DNA from 2 places in the Geobacillus sp. GHH01 genome. Region 2 is predicted to be linked to the other one. Evidence: predicted binding sites of a transcription regulator. Region 2 holds the regulator's gene; the other holds the start of a gene.
What was found. The regulator NrdR, encoded in region 2, represses ribonucleotide reductase genes. The targets are predictions, from matches to a motif close to AACACNATATATNGTGTT.
Positions count from the first base shown of each region.

Region 1: the regulator NrdR is predicted to act here: its motif matches at 4,973-4,990, upstream of GHH_RS12290 (vitamin B12-dependent ribonucleotide reductase).

Region 1 is NC_020210.1:2,492,487-2,501,054, forward strand. Features, by position in the region: gene GHH_RS12275 (DUF2332 domain-containing protein) at 1-180, opposite strand, end outside; gene GHH_RS12280 (hypothetical protein) at 395-730, shown strand; gene GHH_RS12285 (LysM peptidoglycan-binding domain-containing protein) at 770-2,182, opposite strand; gene GHH_RS12290 (vitamin B12-dependent ribonucleotide reductase) at 2,314-4,887, opposite strand; gene GHH_RS12295 (biotin/lipoate A/B protein ligase family protein) at 5,142-5,978, opposite strand; gene GHH_RS12300 (rhodanese-like domain-containing protein) at 6,188-6,562, shown strand; gene GHH_RS12305 (ROK family protein) at 6,619-7,806, opposite strand; gene gcvPB (aminomethyl-transferring glycine dehydrogenase subunit GcvPB) at 8,120-8,568, opposite strand, start outside.
Region 2 is NC_020210.1:2,793,857-2,802,424, reverse strand. Features, by position in the region: gene coaE (dephospho-CoA kinase) at 1-542, shown strand, start outside; gene GHH_RS13840 (glyceraldehyde-3-phosphate dehydrogenase) at 659-1,687, shown strand; gene speD (adenosylmethionine decarboxylase) at 2,002-2,376, shown strand; gene GHH_RS13830 (hypothetical protein) at 2,500-2,898, shown strand; gene nrdR (transcriptional regulator NrdR) at 2,966-3,427, shown strand; gene GHH_RS13820 (replication initiation and membrane attachment family protein) at 3,533-4,918, shown strand; gene dnaI (primosomal protein DnaI) at 4,930-5,871, shown strand; gene ytxC (putative sporulation protein YtxC) at 6,205-7,080, shown strand; gene thrS (threonine--tRNA ligase) at 7,416-8,568, shown strand, end outside.

The DNA.
Region 1 (8,568 bases), 300 kb from region 2:
ATGCACCGCTCCGAACAACAAGTTGGGAATCGGTTGACCGCTGCGGGCATGCGAAGCAAGATAGAGAAGCTTCTCATCTCTGGCAATATGGAGAGAAAGCTGTTCATACAACGGGCTAGAACCACGGCATTCATGAACAGCAAAACGTCGAAACCGTTCAGCGACCCATGTGAAATTCAACTTGATCATCTCCCTTATTCTTCGACTTTTCACAACATTCTTCGCTCTCTTCATGCCATTGAATTCCATCAACTAGAAACTCGATCCTTTCGCTTACTATATTCGTTCCAACATACAGATTGCCCTGCAAAACATTCGCACACCTTTGCGATTTGCCATGACAGCTCATGAACGCAATGATACAATAAAACTAAACTGAAAGGAGGGATGCAGAATGTCTCACGAGCTTGTCGAATTGCTTCGCTCGGTGCTGAAAGAGGAGTTGCAGCCGATTCATGAACGCCTCGACCGCCTAGAAGCCGGACAGCAACGCCTCGAAGAACAGCAACAACGCCTCGAGGAAAAGTTGGACCATTTCATTATCGAGACGCGCAGCCATTTCAAAAAAATCGAGGACGAGCTGGCCGACCATCGGCGCATGTTCGAGATATTGTCACATGATTGGCGCAACGCGAACATTGCGATTGAATATTTAAACCATAAGATCGGCCAGCACGATCTGGAAATTTATCAGCTAAAAAAGCGGCTCGAACTCCAAGAAACAAAGTAAAAGCGCATGCCCGATGACCGGCGCATACGCTCGAACCGCTTATCCCCGCTTGCGAATGCGGAAATTGTCTTCTAACAGCACCCAGTTTTCCGGATACGGATACCCGAGCACCCAGTAGCTGATTCCGCGCAATCCGTATTCTTTCACCAATTCAAATTTCGCCAACGCGCTGCGGGCGTCTTCAAACCATACTTCGTGCTGGCGGCCTTGCTCGTCCGTGTACCGGTAAAACGGCGAGGCGGCCGCCGCATCGTATTGGATGGACGCCCCGTAGCGAATGGCGCGCTCTAGCGCCTCTTTCGGACTGAACGTTTCCGCCTCTTGCCCTTGCACGTGCGGCAGCACCCAGTCGCGGGCATAAATTTGAAACCCCATCATGATTTTGCTACGCGGAATGGCGGTCACCGCATAATCGAGCACGCGCCGAATTTGATTCACCGGCGAAATGGCTTGCGGCGGCCCAAATCGGTAGCCCCACTCATAGGTCATAAGGACAACAAAATCAGCGATGCGTCCGTGGGCTGGGTAGTCGTGCGCTTCGTACAGCAGCCCTTTTTGTTCAGCGCTTATTTTGGGCGCCAGCGACGTCGATAAAACATACCCTTCGGCGTGAAGCCGGTTGGCCGCCCGCTGCAAAAACTCGTTATACCGCTTGCGGTCGGACGGATAGACATTTTCAAAATCGACATTCAACGCGCGGTACCCTTTTGCTCGCATCACTTGAATGACGTTGTCAAGCAATCGCGTTTGCAGCGCAACGTCGGCCAGAATCGTCTGCGCCAGCCTCGAGCCCGGGTCTTGGTACGTAAAGTTCGTGATCGTCATCATCGGCACGACACGGGCGGCATAAGCCGCCTGAATGAATGCTGTATCATTGATCGGATTGAGCCCGCCATCGGCGCGGATCGTGTAGGCGAATGGCGCGGCATAGGTCAAATGGCGGCCGACTTCGCGCACTTGCTCCGCTCCTTTCTCCCCTTGGTCCACCGTAAATGCGTTCACCTCGATGAGCGGCTTCGCCGGCGGGATGATGAGCCGCTGTCCGGGGACGATCCGGTTCGGATCGGTAATATCGTTTACTTCGATCAGCTGCTGAACCGTCACTCCGTAGAACGAAGCGATTTGCGCCAGCGTCTCCCCGCTTCGCACCGTATGGATGCGCGCTGGGATGAACAACGTTGTCCCTGGATAAAGGAGCGACGGATTCGTGATCCGGTTCGCCTGTATAATCGCTTCGACCGCCACTCCATACTGGCGCGCAATTTGCCATAACGTTTCCCCTGTGCGGACCGTATGGTAACGATATGGAACCGGGATGACGAGCGCTTGGCCAACGGCTAGCCGGTTCGGGTCGCTCAGTTCATTGGCGGCGACAATCCGCTCGAGTGGAACGCCGTAACGCTGAGCCAACTGCCAAAGCGTCTCCCCGCGCTTTACGACATGAACAATCATGACGCTCCCCCTTTCGTTCCCTCCTTTTACCACTATATTTTGGCTTTTGCCTTTTATGTAAAAAAAAAAAAAAACGCCGGTTCCTCTACGGAAACCAGCGTTTCATCCATTCAAACCCATTCGTATCGCCATTACAGGCCGCACTTCAGCTGCGCGCCGCAGCTTGTGCACGTGTTGCAGCCGCCGATCTCTTCGATCGTCCCTTCGCGGCAAATCGGGCAAATATTGCCGATTTCGGAACCGATTGTCACATCGGTGGCGCGCACATCTTGAATCGTATCAACGAGCACGACGGGGCGTTTCGTCTCTTTTTCCTCGAGCTCCTCTGGAAGCAGTTCAAGTTGCTCTTCAATCCGATTCTCCTCAGCCTTTAACGTCAACACTTGCGCATCGCGGCTGCCGTCGACATAGACGGTTCCGCCTTTCGCACCGCAACGCCATAAACGCTCGTACACTTTTTGCACTTGCTCGACGGTGTAGCCCTTCGGCGCGTTGACCGTTTTCGACAAGCTCGAGTCGACCCAACGTTGAATGATGCACTGCACATCGGCGTGCGCTTCCGGCGGCAAGTCCATCGCCGTCACAAACCAAGGCGGCAAGTGGTTCGGGTCGGCTTCCGGGTGTTTGTCCAAATATTCTTGGACGATGTCCGCTTTCACTTCGATAAATTTGCCCAAGCGCCCGCTCCGGTAGTACGAGAACGAGAAGTACGGCTCAAGCCCGGTTGAGACGCCGACCATCGTTCCCGTCGATCCCGTCGGCGCCACCGTCAGCAAGTGCGAGTTGCGGATGCCGTATTTCAAAATATCTTGACGAATATCTTCCGGCATCCGTTTCATGTAGCCGGTGTTGATGAACGCTTCACGCAGCTTGCGCGTCTCTTCCTCCGTTTCGCCGACAAGAAACGGGAAGCTGCCTTTTTCTTTCGCCAGCTCGATCGATGCCCGGTATGCGGTCGTGGCGATCGTGCGGAACAGCTCATCGACAAGCTGGTTTCCTTCCTCAGAGCCGTACGCTTTTTCGCAGTAAATGAGCAAGTCTGCAAGCCCCATGACGCCAAGGCCGATGCGGCGCTCGCCGAGCGCTTGTTTTTTGTTTTCCTCAAGGAAGTACGGCGTGGCGTCAATGACGTTGTCTTGCATCCGCACCCCGATTTCGACCGTGCGTTTCAGTTTTTCGTAGTCCACGACCTTCCGTTCTTTGTCGACCATGTTCGCCAAGTTAATGGCGGCCAGATTGCACACCGAATACGGTGCCAACGGTTGTTCCCCGCACGGGTTGGTCGCAACGACTTTTTGCCCGTACGCGCGGGCGTTCGTCATTTCGTTGGCGTTGTCGATGAAGAAAATGCCCGGCTCGGCCGAATACGTCGCGCAAATGTTGATCAGCTTCCACAGTTCGCGGGCACGGATTTTCCGGTAGACGCGGACGCGATAGCCCATTTTCTCCCATTCGCGTACATCGCCGACTTCATGCCATTTTTCGTTGTAAATGCGCATTTCCTCTTCGGAATAGGTTTCCACGTCCGGGAAGCGGAGCGCGTATTCTTCGTCCTTTTCGACCGCTTCCATGAACTCTTTCGTCAAGCAGACGGAAATGTTCGCACCGGTCAAAAAGTCTGGGTTGTGCACCGTATATGTACCGCCGGTGCGCAGTTTTTCTTCGGCGTCTTTGATGATGTCTTCGGTGAAACCGCCGTAGTCAGGCGCGTTCTTGTATCGGACGATCGCTTCGTACATCGCCCGCTCCCGCTCGGTGAGCGGCGTAAATTTCAGTTTGTCGCGCGCTGCTTTTTTGATGCCTTCGTCTTCCATATTTTCGAGCAGGTAGCGCAAAATGCGCGGGTTTTGCATTTTCGAGACGATGAATTCGATAATGTCCGGGTGCCAGTCGGCAAGCATAATCATTTGGGCGCCGCGGCGGGAGCCACCTTGCTCGACAAGGTGGGTCAGCTTCGCAATATCGTCAAGCCACGAGACCGACCCGGACGATTTGCCGTTCACCCCGCGCGCAAGCGTATGGCGCGGCCGCAATGTCGAGCCGTTCGTCCCAACGCCGCCGCCGCGGCTCATGATTTCCATCACCTGCTTCCGATGTTCGGAAATTCCTTCGCGCGAGTCTTTCACAAACGGCATCACATAGCAGTTGAAATACGTCACTTCCTTGCCCGAACCCGCCCCGTACAACACGCGGCCGGCCGGAACAAAATTCAAGCTTGCGAGCTCTTGATAAAACTTTTCGAACCACTCTTTCCGCTTTTCTTCCGTCTTTTCCACCGCCGCCAGCCCGGTCGCATTGCGCTTGGCGATTTGCTCATAGAAAATCTCGAGCGGCTTATCAATAATGTCGAGCGACCGAACCACAATGCCGGTCTCCGCCTCTTCCCCTTCGAGCACGTGCCGGTATTCGTCTTCAATCAACACGCGCGCCTTTTTCGCCTCCCAATCGATGTCGACGATAAACCCGAGCCCTCGTGCCGGGAATTTCGGATCCTCCTTGATCGTCAACACGACGAAGTCGCCCGGTGTGAGCGTCAGCTTCTCCGTATCTTTGAATGAATACCGGTCAAGCATGACCAAACGGGATACGCCTTTATGGGTGATGTGCATATCCGGCGTAATCGGATGCACTTGCGGAAATAGGCGGATATCCTCGTTCAGCTTGTCAATATTGATCTTCATTTTTTCGGATGACGCCACCGTCATTCTCCTATCTCTCCTCTTTTATATAATCTCTCATGTTTTTGGCAAAGTTGTCCTGTCTTCTCTACCTTACCATATCAAACAGAAAAAAACAATATATAGTATGATTTTTTATGAAAATCATACTATATATTGTTAAAGAGAACAAATGATTTCATTTTGTCAAGCAAAAAAAAACAAAACAAGGCGAAAAGCGGAGAAAAACGGGGGAGTGCCGCTGTTTTTGCCGGAAAACGAACGATTTACCGCGTCGCTGCTCAGCGCTTGAAGTTCCATTCGTCGCTTTCGTATTTCGTCCGCGCCAGCTCTTCGACGTACGCCCGCTCTTCGGCGGTGAGCGTGTACGGTTCCAATACGATGTTCAATCCTTTTTCAAATCCTTTGTAAAACGCCTCTTTCGCTTCCTCGATCGTCACCGTGCGGCTCGTCAACTCATTGATCGCGACCGCCTTCTTTTTAAAATCGCGCTGCAGACGCTCTTTCACCCGCTCGTTTGGATATTTAAACAAGCTGAACAGCAAGTCTTCGTCCAAATCGAGCAAAATCGAACCATGCTGCAAAATGACGCCTTTTTGCCGCGTTTGCGCGCTGCCGGCGATTTTCCGCCCCTCAACGACAAGTTCGTACCATGACGGCGCGTCAAAACAAACAGCCGAACGCGGGCTGCGCAAATCGGCTTTCTCTTCTTCTGTCCTCGGCACGGCAAAATACGCATCCAATCCAAGATAACGAAATCCCTCTAAAATGCCTTGGGAAATGACGCGGTATGCTTCCGTCACCGTCTTCGGCATCGCCGGGTGCGACTCGGAGACGATCACGCTGTATGTCAATTCTTTATCGTGCAGGACGCCGCGCCCGCCGGTCGGCCGACGGACAAAGCCGAGGCCGTGCCGTTTGACCGCCTCTAAATCAATTTCTTTCTCCACTTTTTGAAAATAACCAATCGACAACGTCGGCGGATTCCAGCCATAAAAGCGGATCGTCGGCGGAATTTTGCCTTCGCTGTGCCAATCGAGAAGCGCCTCATCGAGCGCCATATTGAACGCCGGCGGGCAATAGCCGGAATCGATAAAGCGCCATACTTCTTTTGCCATCGTTCCACCTTCTCTATTGTTCCATACTCTAAACGCTGCGGCGGCTTGTCGACCACCGCCAAGGGGCGGGACGCTTTTGGCCGCCTTTATTAGTTTAGCAAACAACGCCGGTGAAGGAAAGAAAAATGGCATCACGAAAACCTCTTTGCTTCCCGGCGGCGACTTTATATAATAGGAAATAGCAGACGAAGCGAAAGGAGGCATGACGGGTGGAAGCATTGCTCATTATTCTCGGCGCAATCATCGTGTATTCCGTCATTACGTACTTCTGGCAGAAGAGAATTGTCAAAGCATTGACAGAGGAAGAGTTCCGCGCCGGTTATCGAAAAGCGCAACTCGTCGACGTCCGCGAACCGGATGAGTTTGCGGCTGGACATATTTTAGGGGCTCGCAACATCCCGCTCACGCAGCTTCGCATGCGCATGAAAGAATTGCGCAAAGACCAGCCGATCTATTTGTACTGCCAAAACGGACTGCGCAGCGGGCGGGCCGCGCAAATGCTCTACCGAAAAGGATACCGCGACTTGTACCATTTAAAAGGCGGATTTAAAACATGGACCGGGAAAGTGAAGAAAAAAGCGTAGCCCGTTAACCAAAAAGGCGCTCTGCCCAAACAGGCAGGCGCCTCTTTTCGCATGCGCTAGACCGCCGCAAATTCCGGCGGCAGGACGACCGCCTCAAGCACCGAAGCAGCCGCGCCGATGGCGCAGCTTTTCTCTTTCAGCTTGGAGGAGATGATGGACGGCTCGCTTTCTTTTTTGACGAGAATTCGCTTTCTCACTTCTTGGCGCGCCGGACCGATCACATACTCGCCCGCTTGGGCAATCGGACCGCCGATGATGACTGCTTCTGGATTGTACGCATAAATCACCTGCAACAATCCAACGCCGAGATAGCGCCCCGTTTCCTCCAAAATGCGCGCCAACTGTTCATCGCTTTCTGCTGCCAACGCCATCGCAGCGATGGAAAAGCGTTCATCGAGCCATTCGGAACGCCCTTCTTCAGCCAAACGGCGTTCAATGTATTTTTCCGACGCATACATTTCCCAGCAGCCGATGTTGCCGCAGCTGCAGCGAATGCCGTTGACATCGATCGTATGATGGCCGATTTCACCAGCTAGGCCGCTGACACCCCGATAGAGCTGATGGTGAAGAACGACGCCGGCGCCAATGCCGATTCCGGCGCTGATGTAAACAAAGTGGGCGAACTCGTTGCCGGCGCCGAACCACTTTTCTCCAAGCGCCGCCAGTTTCGCCTCATTCTCGACAATGACAGGACGCTCAGGCCACCGTTGCCGCAAAACAGCCGCCAAGGCGACATCGTCCCAGCGCAAGTTCGGAGCAAACACAACGGTCCCGCTTTCGGTATGGACGACGCCCGGCACGCCGATGCCGATTCCCATCACGCCGTACGGCGTCGCCGGCGCCCGGCGGATGGCCGCCTCGATGAGCTCCATCATTTCGCCGATGATCGCCTCCTGCCCTTCAGACGGGCGGAACGAACGCCGTTGCTCCCAAAGAATGTCCGCGTTTAAATTGGTCAACACGGCATACAAATAGTTCACCCCCAGCTCAACGCCGATAAGCGAGCCGGCGTCGGCGTTGAAGCGAAGCATGAGCGGCCGGCGCCCGCCGGTTGACTCGCCGATTCCGCTTTCATGGACGAAATGCTCGGCGATCAGTTCGTCAACAAGCGCGGAGACAGTGGCCTTGTTCAATCCGGTTGTCTTGGCGATATCGGCGCGCGAAATCGGATGCTGGTCGCGAATCAATTTTAAGACGAGCTGTTTATTCATTTTTTTTACAAGAGAAATGTTTCCTGTCCGCACGTCTCTGTCATCCTTTTCATTTGATTGATCGAATGTGTCTTGCGAAAGGGCAGGGGCGCCTCGCTATTATGGCGGTTGCTGCATCCGTCGATTCCTGCCGTGTTCGACTCTTGACCATCAGCTTTTTCGCCCAAGCCGTCGGGCGCCCGTGCACCGACTGTTAAGGCTAACTTCTCCATATGGACACATGCTTTTTCTTTCTTGATCTTAGTTTATATAATAAACTAATTCAACATTTCTGTCAATGACTCATCCGTCGTACAAAGAAACGGCCCGCTCCGTTAGGGAGCGAGCGCTCATCAATGCTCAAACATCAGTTGTCGCTATGTTTTGGTTTTTGATAGCGCAAAATCGGCTTGCGCGCTGCGGTCGTTTCATCAAGTCGCTTCACAACGGTCGTATGCGGCGCTTCTTGAACGATTTCCGGATTTTCCTCCGCCTCTTTGGCGATTTGGATCATGGCGTCAATAAACGCGTCAAGCGTCTCTTTCGACTCCGTCTCCGTCGGCTCAATCATCATGCATTCTTCGACGATGAGCGGGAAGTAAATCGTCGGCGGATGGAAGCCGAAATCAAGCAGCCGTTTGGCAATGTCGAGCGTTCTGACGCCGAGTTTCTTTTGCCGGCGTCCCGACAGGACGAACTCGTGCTTGCAATGGCGGTCGTACGGCAAATCGTAATAGTCGGCAAGCCTCCGCATCATATAGTTGGCGTTTAACACGGCGTACTCGCTCACCGCTTTTAAGCCGTCCGGCCCCATCG
Region 2 (8,568 bases):
TGCGCGAGCTCGGCCTTCCGGTCATTGATGCTGACGAAGCGGCGCGCGCCGTCGTCCGACCGGGGGAAGACGCCTACCGTCAGATTGTCGCCGCCTTCGGTCCGGGCATTTTGCAGACAAATGGAGAGATCGATCGGGCGAAACTCGGGGCGATCGTGTTCAACGACGAAGAAGAACGGAAAAAGCTAAACGCCATCGTTCACCCGGCGGTGCGTCAGAAAATGCTCGCGGAGAAAGAAGCGCTCGTCCGTTCCGGGGCGAAAACGGTCGTATTGGACATTCCGCTTTTATTTGAAAGCGGATTGACATCCTGGGTCGATAAAGTACTTGTCGTGTATGTTGACGATGACATCCAGCTTCGCCGGCTGATGGAGCGGAACGGGTTCACTGAGGAAGAAGCGCGCGCCCGCATTCGCGCTCAATGGCCGCTGGCGGAAAAAATGAAGCGGGCCGACGCGGTCATCAACAATAACGGAACGAGGGAAGAGACACGCCGTCAGCTGTTGGCTATTTTGAAACAATGGGACGCCTTGGAAAAATAGGCGTCTTTTTTGTTCGCTTTCAGTCATTTTGTTCTCCACATTTCCTAAAAATATGATATACTATTTATACGAATATAAGAAAATAGTATAACATATATGAGAGGAGAACAAAGTGAATGAAGGCGAAAGTGGCGATTAACGGTTTCGGACGAATCGGACGGATGGTGTTCCGGCGCGCCATCAATTCCTCTGACCTCGACATTGTGGCGGTGAACGCCAGCTATCCGCCGGAAACGTTAGCCCATTTAGTGAAATATGACTCAAACCACGGTAAATTTGACGGTGAGGTCATCGCCTTGGAAGACGGCCTGCTCGTCAACGGCAAAAAAGTGAGGCTGTTAAACTCGCGCGACCCGAAACAGCTGCCGTGGAAAGAGCTTGATATCGATATTGTGATTGAAGCGACCGGAAAATTCAACGACCGCGAAAAGGCGAGCCTTCACCTTGAGGCAGGGGCGAAGCGCGTCATTTTAACCGCCCCGGGCAAAAATGAAGATGTGACGATCGTTGTTGGCGTCAACGAGCATATGCTTGACATCGACCGCCATTTCATCATTTCGAACGCCTCGTGTACGACAAACTGTTTGGCTCCGGTCGTCAAAGTGCTCGATGAAGCGTTTGGGATTGAAAACGGCCTGATGACGACGGTTCACGCGTATACGAACGACCAAAAAAACATCGATAACCCGCATAAAGATTTGCGCCGCGCCCGCTCATGCGCGCAGTCGATCATCCCGACGACAACGGGAGCGGCGAAAGCGCTTGGCCTAGTGCTGCCGCATTTAAAAGGGAAGCTTCATGGCATGGCGCTCCGCGTCCCGACGCCGAACGTCTCGCTCGTCGACTTGGTCGTCGACTTGAAGCGCGATGTGACGGTTGATGAGGTGAACGAGGCGCTGATCCGCGCTGCCGACGGCCCATTGAAAGGCATCTTGGATTTCACGATGGAGCCGCTTGTCTCGATCGATTTCAATACGAATCCGCATTCTGCGATTATCGACGGCCTGTCGACGATGGTGATGGAAGGGCGAAAAGTGAAAGTGCTCGCTTGGTATGACAATGAATGGGGCTATTCGTGCCGCGTCGTTGATTTAGCCCATCTTGTCGCGGCCAAAATGAATGAGCGTCTCAGCGTCAATGCGTAACAGCGGTTCGATGTGAAGCGCGCCGCCTGCGCTATGGCTTTTGCGATCCGCACAAACGGATCGGGCCACGGTGCGGGCGTGGGCGCTTTTTCTCTTTTTTATGCAAAAAAATTAAAAAAGCCTGTTGCAAAAACCCCCTAAACAAAGTATACTATGTCTCGTGAACTTCTTAACGGCAAGGGTAATGTGACTACTTAAAGGGTTAGGACCTCTTAGGACTAACTTTCCCCCGTGGTAGTTATACATGCCATTTTGCAACTCACCTTCTGTTTTTTTATTTGTTTGAGAAAATTGGTTAAAGGGGGATTCTTTTCATGGACACGATGGGTCGTCACGTTATCTCGGAACTTTGGGGATGCGACTTTGACAAACTGAATGATATTGATTTTATTGAAAAAACGTTCGTTGACGCCGCGTTAAAGTCGGGAGCGGAGATTCGCGAAGTGGCGTTCCATAAATTCGCTCCGCAAGGCGTAAGCGGGGTCGTCATTATTTCGGAATCGCATTTGACGATTCACACGTTTCCCGAACACGGCTATGCGAGCATTGATGTGTATACATGCGGCCATTTAGACCCGACGATTGCCGCCGATTACATTGCCGAAATGCTGGGCGCGCAAACGCGGGAAACGATTGAACTTCCGCGCGGCATGCGCCCAATCGAAGTGAAAAAGGCGCAGGCGCTGTAATTGGATCATGATAAACCGAAAGGAGCGTAAGCGAAACGCTCCTTTTTTTGCGCCCTCGGCGGTACAACAGCGGCGAAAATCATGGTATGATGGAAGAAAAAGAATGACTAGGGAGACGTGGCAATGAGCATGTGGAAAACACTCAAATACGCCTTCACAAACCATTGTGAAACGCGGGAAAATCATGAAGATGAAGAGCTAAGAAGCCATTATTACAAAGCGACGAACCGCGCTGTGATCGATGCGGTCAAGGAGCTGCTCTCGTCGCTGCCTGGCGCCGAGCTCGTTTCTGTTTCCGAAGAGCGCGGCGAAATTTGTGCACAAACAAGGCGCGGCAAAAAGTTGTTTATCGTCGCTACCGTCATTTCCGTGCGGCCGTTTGAAACGGCGGTCGACTTTTCCGCGACGACGGAGACGAAGCTATTGCCGTTTGATTTTGGGCATAGCCGGGCGGTCATTCTCGATTTGTATCGGAAGCTCGACGCCCGCCTGCCCTATATCGGTTCCGGACTGAACAGCTAACTATATCTTGTCTGCTTTCGTCCATTCCGGTATGATAGAAAATAAGAAGATCAACGGAGTGGATGTTATGCGATGTCCTTCATGCCATCATCAAGGCACGCGCGTGCTTGACTCGCGCCCGGTTGAAGAGGGTCGTTCGATCCGCCGCCGGCGGGAGTGCGAACAGTGCCATTATCGGTTTACGACGTTTGAGCGGATCGAGGAGCCGCCGCTGATTGTTGTGAAAAAAGAGGGGACGCGCGAAGAATTTAGCCGGGAGAAAATTTTGCGCGGCTTGATCAAAGCGTGCGAGAAGCGGCCGGTGGCGCTCGAGGAGCTTGAAAAAGTGACGCAGGAAATTGAGCGCGAACTGCGCAATCAAGGCGTCTCGGAAGTGAAAAGCGAAACGATCGGCGAAATGGTGATGGAGCGCCTGTCACACATCGATGAGGTCGCCTATGTCCGCTTCGCTTCCGTCTATCGGCAGTTTAAAGATATTAATGTGTTCATTGAAGAACTGAAAGAGCTGATCAAAAAAGGGCAACGGTAAAAAGGGCTTTGGCGTTAGGCGGCAAGCCCTTTTTTTCAACGTCTTTTCGGCAGGAAAGGGGAGAGCCGGTTTGAAACGAATACGGCGAAATGGAAGGTCGGAGCGATGCAACACCATTGGAAAGAGCTGATTGCTGTCGACCGTTATACCGTGCAAAGCCGTGGGGTGTTGCAAGAGGTGGACCGTAAAGTGCTGACGCTGCTTTACCAGCCGCTCATCGGCTGCCGGGCGTTGGCGCTTTATATGACGCTTTGGGGGGAGCTTGAGCTGCTTGACGGCCAGGAAGCGACCCATCATCGGCTTATGGCGCTCATGCAGTGCGGACTGCCGGACATTTACAGCGAACGGTTGAAACTCGAAGGAATCGGGCTGCTCGACACATACGTCCACGCTAAAGAGGCGGATGAACCGAAGCTGTTTCTTTATGAGCTGCGCCCGCCGTTGGCGCCAGACCAGTTTTTCCGCGACGAGATGTTGAGCGTTTTTTTGCACCGGCAAGTCGGCCGCCACTTGTTTATCCAGCTGAGCAACTTTTTTGCCCGTCCGTCCATTGATGAAACGAAATTCACCCAGGTGACGCGGTCGTTTTCCGACGTGTTTTCGGCCGTGCCCGCTGAACAAATCGTCGCCGGCCTCAGCGAAGAAGCCGGGCCCGAGCTGCTTGAAGGGAAGGATCACATCAGGCGGGATGAGGCGTCGTATGTGCTTGATGATGATGTATTCGACTTTGAGCTGTTTTTTGCCGGCCTGTCCAAGCAGCTTGTGCCGCGCCGAGCGGTGACAGCGAAAGTGAAGGAAGCGATTAAAAAGCTGGCGTTTTTATACGGCATTCCGCCGCTTGAGATGCAAAAACTGGTCCTTGGCGTCATCGATCCGGCCTATCATATCGATATTGACGCGTTGCGCCGGGCGGCGCGCGAATGGTATGAGCTCGAACATGGCGGTGTCGAGCCGCGCCTCGTCGAACGAGTGCAGCCGCTCGCCTACCGGACGATGGAAAACATCGAACCGCGCACAAAAGAGGAGCAACTAATGAAACAGCTGGAAACAATTTCCCCGCGCCAGCTGCTGAAAGAGATTTCAGGCGGCGCTGAGCCGTCGCTGGCTGATTTGCAGCTGATCGAAGATGTGATGTTTAAGCAACAGCTGCTCCCCGGAGTTGTCAACGTGCTCATTTATTATGTCATGCTCCGGACGAATATGAAGCTGTCGAAAAAATATGTAGAAAAAATCGCCAGCCATTGGGCGCGCAAAAAGGTGAAAACCGTGAAGGAAGCCATGGAGCTGGCGAAAGAAGAGGCGAAAACATACCAAAACTGGGCGAACGAAAAGGAAAAAGGGACGCGGACGGTGCGCAAAGTCGTGCGCACGGAAATCGTCCCGGACTGGCTGAACATGGATTACAGCCAGCCGGATGATGATGATTTTGACGTCGAACAGGCGCGCAAAGAGCTTGAGGAACGGCTGAAAAAATACCGTGATGAATCATAGAGGGAAAAGCCATGGAACGAGTAAACCACCTGTTGCAGCGGTTGCTTGGCAATCAACGGTTTAAACAACGCTACGAACAAATGAAACGCTACATTTTGGAGCATCCGGACGTGCAGCCGTTTTTGCGGGCGCACGAACGGCAATTGTCGGCCGATGCGGTTGACCGCAGCTTGATGAAGCTGTATGAGTTCATCGAGCAGCACGGGAATTGCCGCCAATGTCCGGGCCTTGAGCGATGCAACAACATGCTGCCGGGGTACCATCCAAATTTGGTGGTCAACGGTGGAAGGATCGACGTTGAGTACGACCGCTGCCCAAAAAAAGTGCAGCATGACGAGCGAAAACGGCAAGAGTCGCTCATTCAAAGCATGTTCATGCCGCGCGAAATCTTGCGTGCTTCGCTCTCTGACGTCGATCTCAATGACGATGGGCGGATCAAAGCGATCCGATTTGCCGAGCGGTTTGTGGCGGAATACGAGCCAGGGAAAAAAATGAAAGGCTTGTATTTGCACGGATCGTTTGGGGTGGGCAAAACGTATTTGCTCGCCGCGATCGCCAACGAGCTGGCGAAGCGAAACGTTTCGTCGCTGATCGTCTACGTGCCCGAGCTGTTTCGTGAGATGAAACATTCGCTTCAAGACCAGACGATGAACGAAAAGCTTGATTATATCAAAAAAGTGCCGGTGCTGATGCTCGATGATCTTGGGGCGGAGGCGATGTCAAGCTGGGTGCGCGATGATGTGTTTGGCCCGATCTTGCAATACCGGATGTTTGAAAACTTGCCGACGTTTTTCACGTCGAACTTTGATATGCAGCAGCTCGCCCATCATTTGACGTATTCGCAGCGCGGCGAAGAAGAGAAGGTGAAGGCGGCGCGCATTATGGAGCGAATCCGCTATTTGGCCTATCCGATTGAAATCACTGGACCGAACCGCCGCGAGCAAAATATATAAAGGCGATTTGAAACGTTGCCGTTTGCACAGGCATGTTGATTAACCCATAAAAACTAGTTGAGCAGGTTCTGTTTCTAGCTTTTCTGCCGTAGTCGGCAAGCGGTTCGTTTGCCGACTGGGGCTGACCCAAAAGGGTAATTTCCCTTAAACAAAACACAACATATTTGTTTTATGCCTGTATACGGTAATAAGAAAGGGTGTCCCGATCCTTTTGGGGCACCCTCTCCTCGAACAATGAACGCCGCTAAGCTTTGTGGTTTTTTAGTCTAAACAGCCCGTTGTCCCCATATATATAAACCAAGCATGCCTTTCGGGCTAAAGGGGGGACAGCGGGTGATCGAAATCCATTTTGACGAGGCAAGCGAGGCGGAAAAATTGGTTGGGCTGCTAGATCACCGGCAACCGGATGACGGTCCGCTGTTTCATGCCGCTTATGACGGGAACAAAACCGTGGCGGTTTACATACAGGGCGAGGAGAAGCGTGTGCTTGAGGAGCATATCATCCCAGCGATGACGGCGTTTATGCAGGAGGTGATGGAAGACCGGCTGCTGCTATCCATCATTGCCAATGTTTTTTATTTCCGCGACGTCGAAGAACAGCAGCAAATTTTGGCCCTCGCTCATTCATTTTTGGACGGCGAGCGGCGCGATTACCGGAAAAGCGCGGCGTTTGCCGCCTCGCGCACCGTGATGTTGCGCGACGCTTTTGCCTCCTTTTTGCGCGACGGCTTGTCATTTTCGTTTTCTTCGTTCGTTACGTTCCGGTTAAAGCCGTATATGGAGCGCCTCCAACATTATGTCGAGCTGGCGATTGATGAATACAAGCTGGAGCAGGAGTATCAAAATTTTGTGCAAATGCTGCGCGACTGCCTGGCTGGCCGGACGCCGCAATGGCCGCGCCTGTATTTGGTGCACGATCCGCCGCACTTCGTATTTTACGACAGCGAGCGGCGGGAGCTGTCGGCGGCGGAAGTGAGACAGTTGATCGACCGCCATCTCGTCTTCAGCCAGCCGATGTATATTGATGCATCGGTGCTCGCTCCGCTTGTCTCGCTCGCTCCGGCGGAAATTGAGCTGTACACCGATCATCCGGATGACGGCATGGTGCAGACACTGCAAAACGTGTTTCAAGAACGGCTGATCGTCTGCCGCCGCGCCGATTTTTCCCGCTTGTTTGCCGCCAACGCTGGAAATGGGGGAGAAGCTTGATTTTTCCTGCTGTTTTCGCTATAATGACGTCATGAATATGGATGAATACAAGCGATGACGAGGACATGGGCGCATTTTTACGGTTTCCAGAGAGGGAAGGCAGCGGCTGGAACCTTCCTAACACGAAAAATGCGCTTACCCCCTCAGAGCTGCGGCAGCGAACGCAACGCCCAGTAGTTGCCGCCGGTGGACGACCGTTATTCTTGTTGAGCCATGGCATGGCGAGGCGTTGCCATGGGAAGAAGGGTGGAACCACGATGAAAACTCGTCCCTTTAGGAGGGAGGAGTTTTTTTATTTTTCCATTTTCATCATCATGACAAAGGAGTGATTGCCAATGCCAGACGTCATTCGCATCACGTTCCCAGATGGGGCGGAAAAGGAGTTTCCGAAGGGGACGACGACGGAAGACATCGCTGCCTCGATCAGCCCGGGGCTGAAGAAAAAAGCGATCGCCGGCAAACTGAACGGCCGGTTCGTTGATTTGCGCACGCCGCTTCACGAAGATGGCGAGCTTGTCATCATTACCCAAGACATGCCGGAGGCGCTTGACATTTTGCGCCATAGCACCGCCCACTTAATGGCGCAGGCGATCAAGCGGCTGTATGGCAACGTCAAGCTCGGCGTCGGTCCGGTCATTGAAAACGGCTTTTACTATGATATCGACATGGAGCATAAGCTGACGCCAGACGACCTCCCGAAAATCGAAGCGGAAATGCGCAAGATTGTCAAAGAAAATTTGGACATCGTCCGCAAAGAAGTGAGCCGCGAAGAAGCCATCCGGCTGTATGAAGAAATCGGCGATGAGTTGAAGCTCGAGTTGATCGCCGATATTCCGGAAGGCGAGCCGATTTCGATTTATGAGCAAGGCGAGTTTTTCGACCTTTGCCGCGGCGTGCACGTGCCGTCGACTGGAAAAATCAAAGAGTTCAAGCTGCTCAGCATCTCGGGGGCCTACTGGCGCGGCGACAGCAACAACAAAATGCTGCAGCGCATCTACGGCACGGCCTTTTTCAAAAAGGAAGACTTGGATCGTTATTTGCGCCTGCTTGAAGAAGCGAAAGAGCGCGATCACCGCAAATTAGGCAAAGAGCTTGAGCTGTTTACGACATCGCAACAAGTCGGACAAGGCTTGCCGCTATGGCTGCCGAAAGGAGCGACGATCCGCCGCATTATCGAACGGTACATCGTCGACAAAGAAGTGGCGCTCGGATACGATCATGTCTACACACCGGTGCTCGGCAGCGTCGAGCTGTACAAGACATCGGGCCATTGGGACCATTACAAAGAAAACATGTTCCCGCCGATGGAGATGGACAACGAAGAACTTGTGCTTCGTCCGATGAACTGCCCGCACCATATGATGATTTACAAAAGCAAGCTGCACAGCTACCGCGAGCTGCCGATCCGCATCGCCGAGCTCGGCACGATGCACCGCTATGAAATGTCTGGAGCGCTTACCGGCCTGCAGCGCGTCCGCGGCATGACGC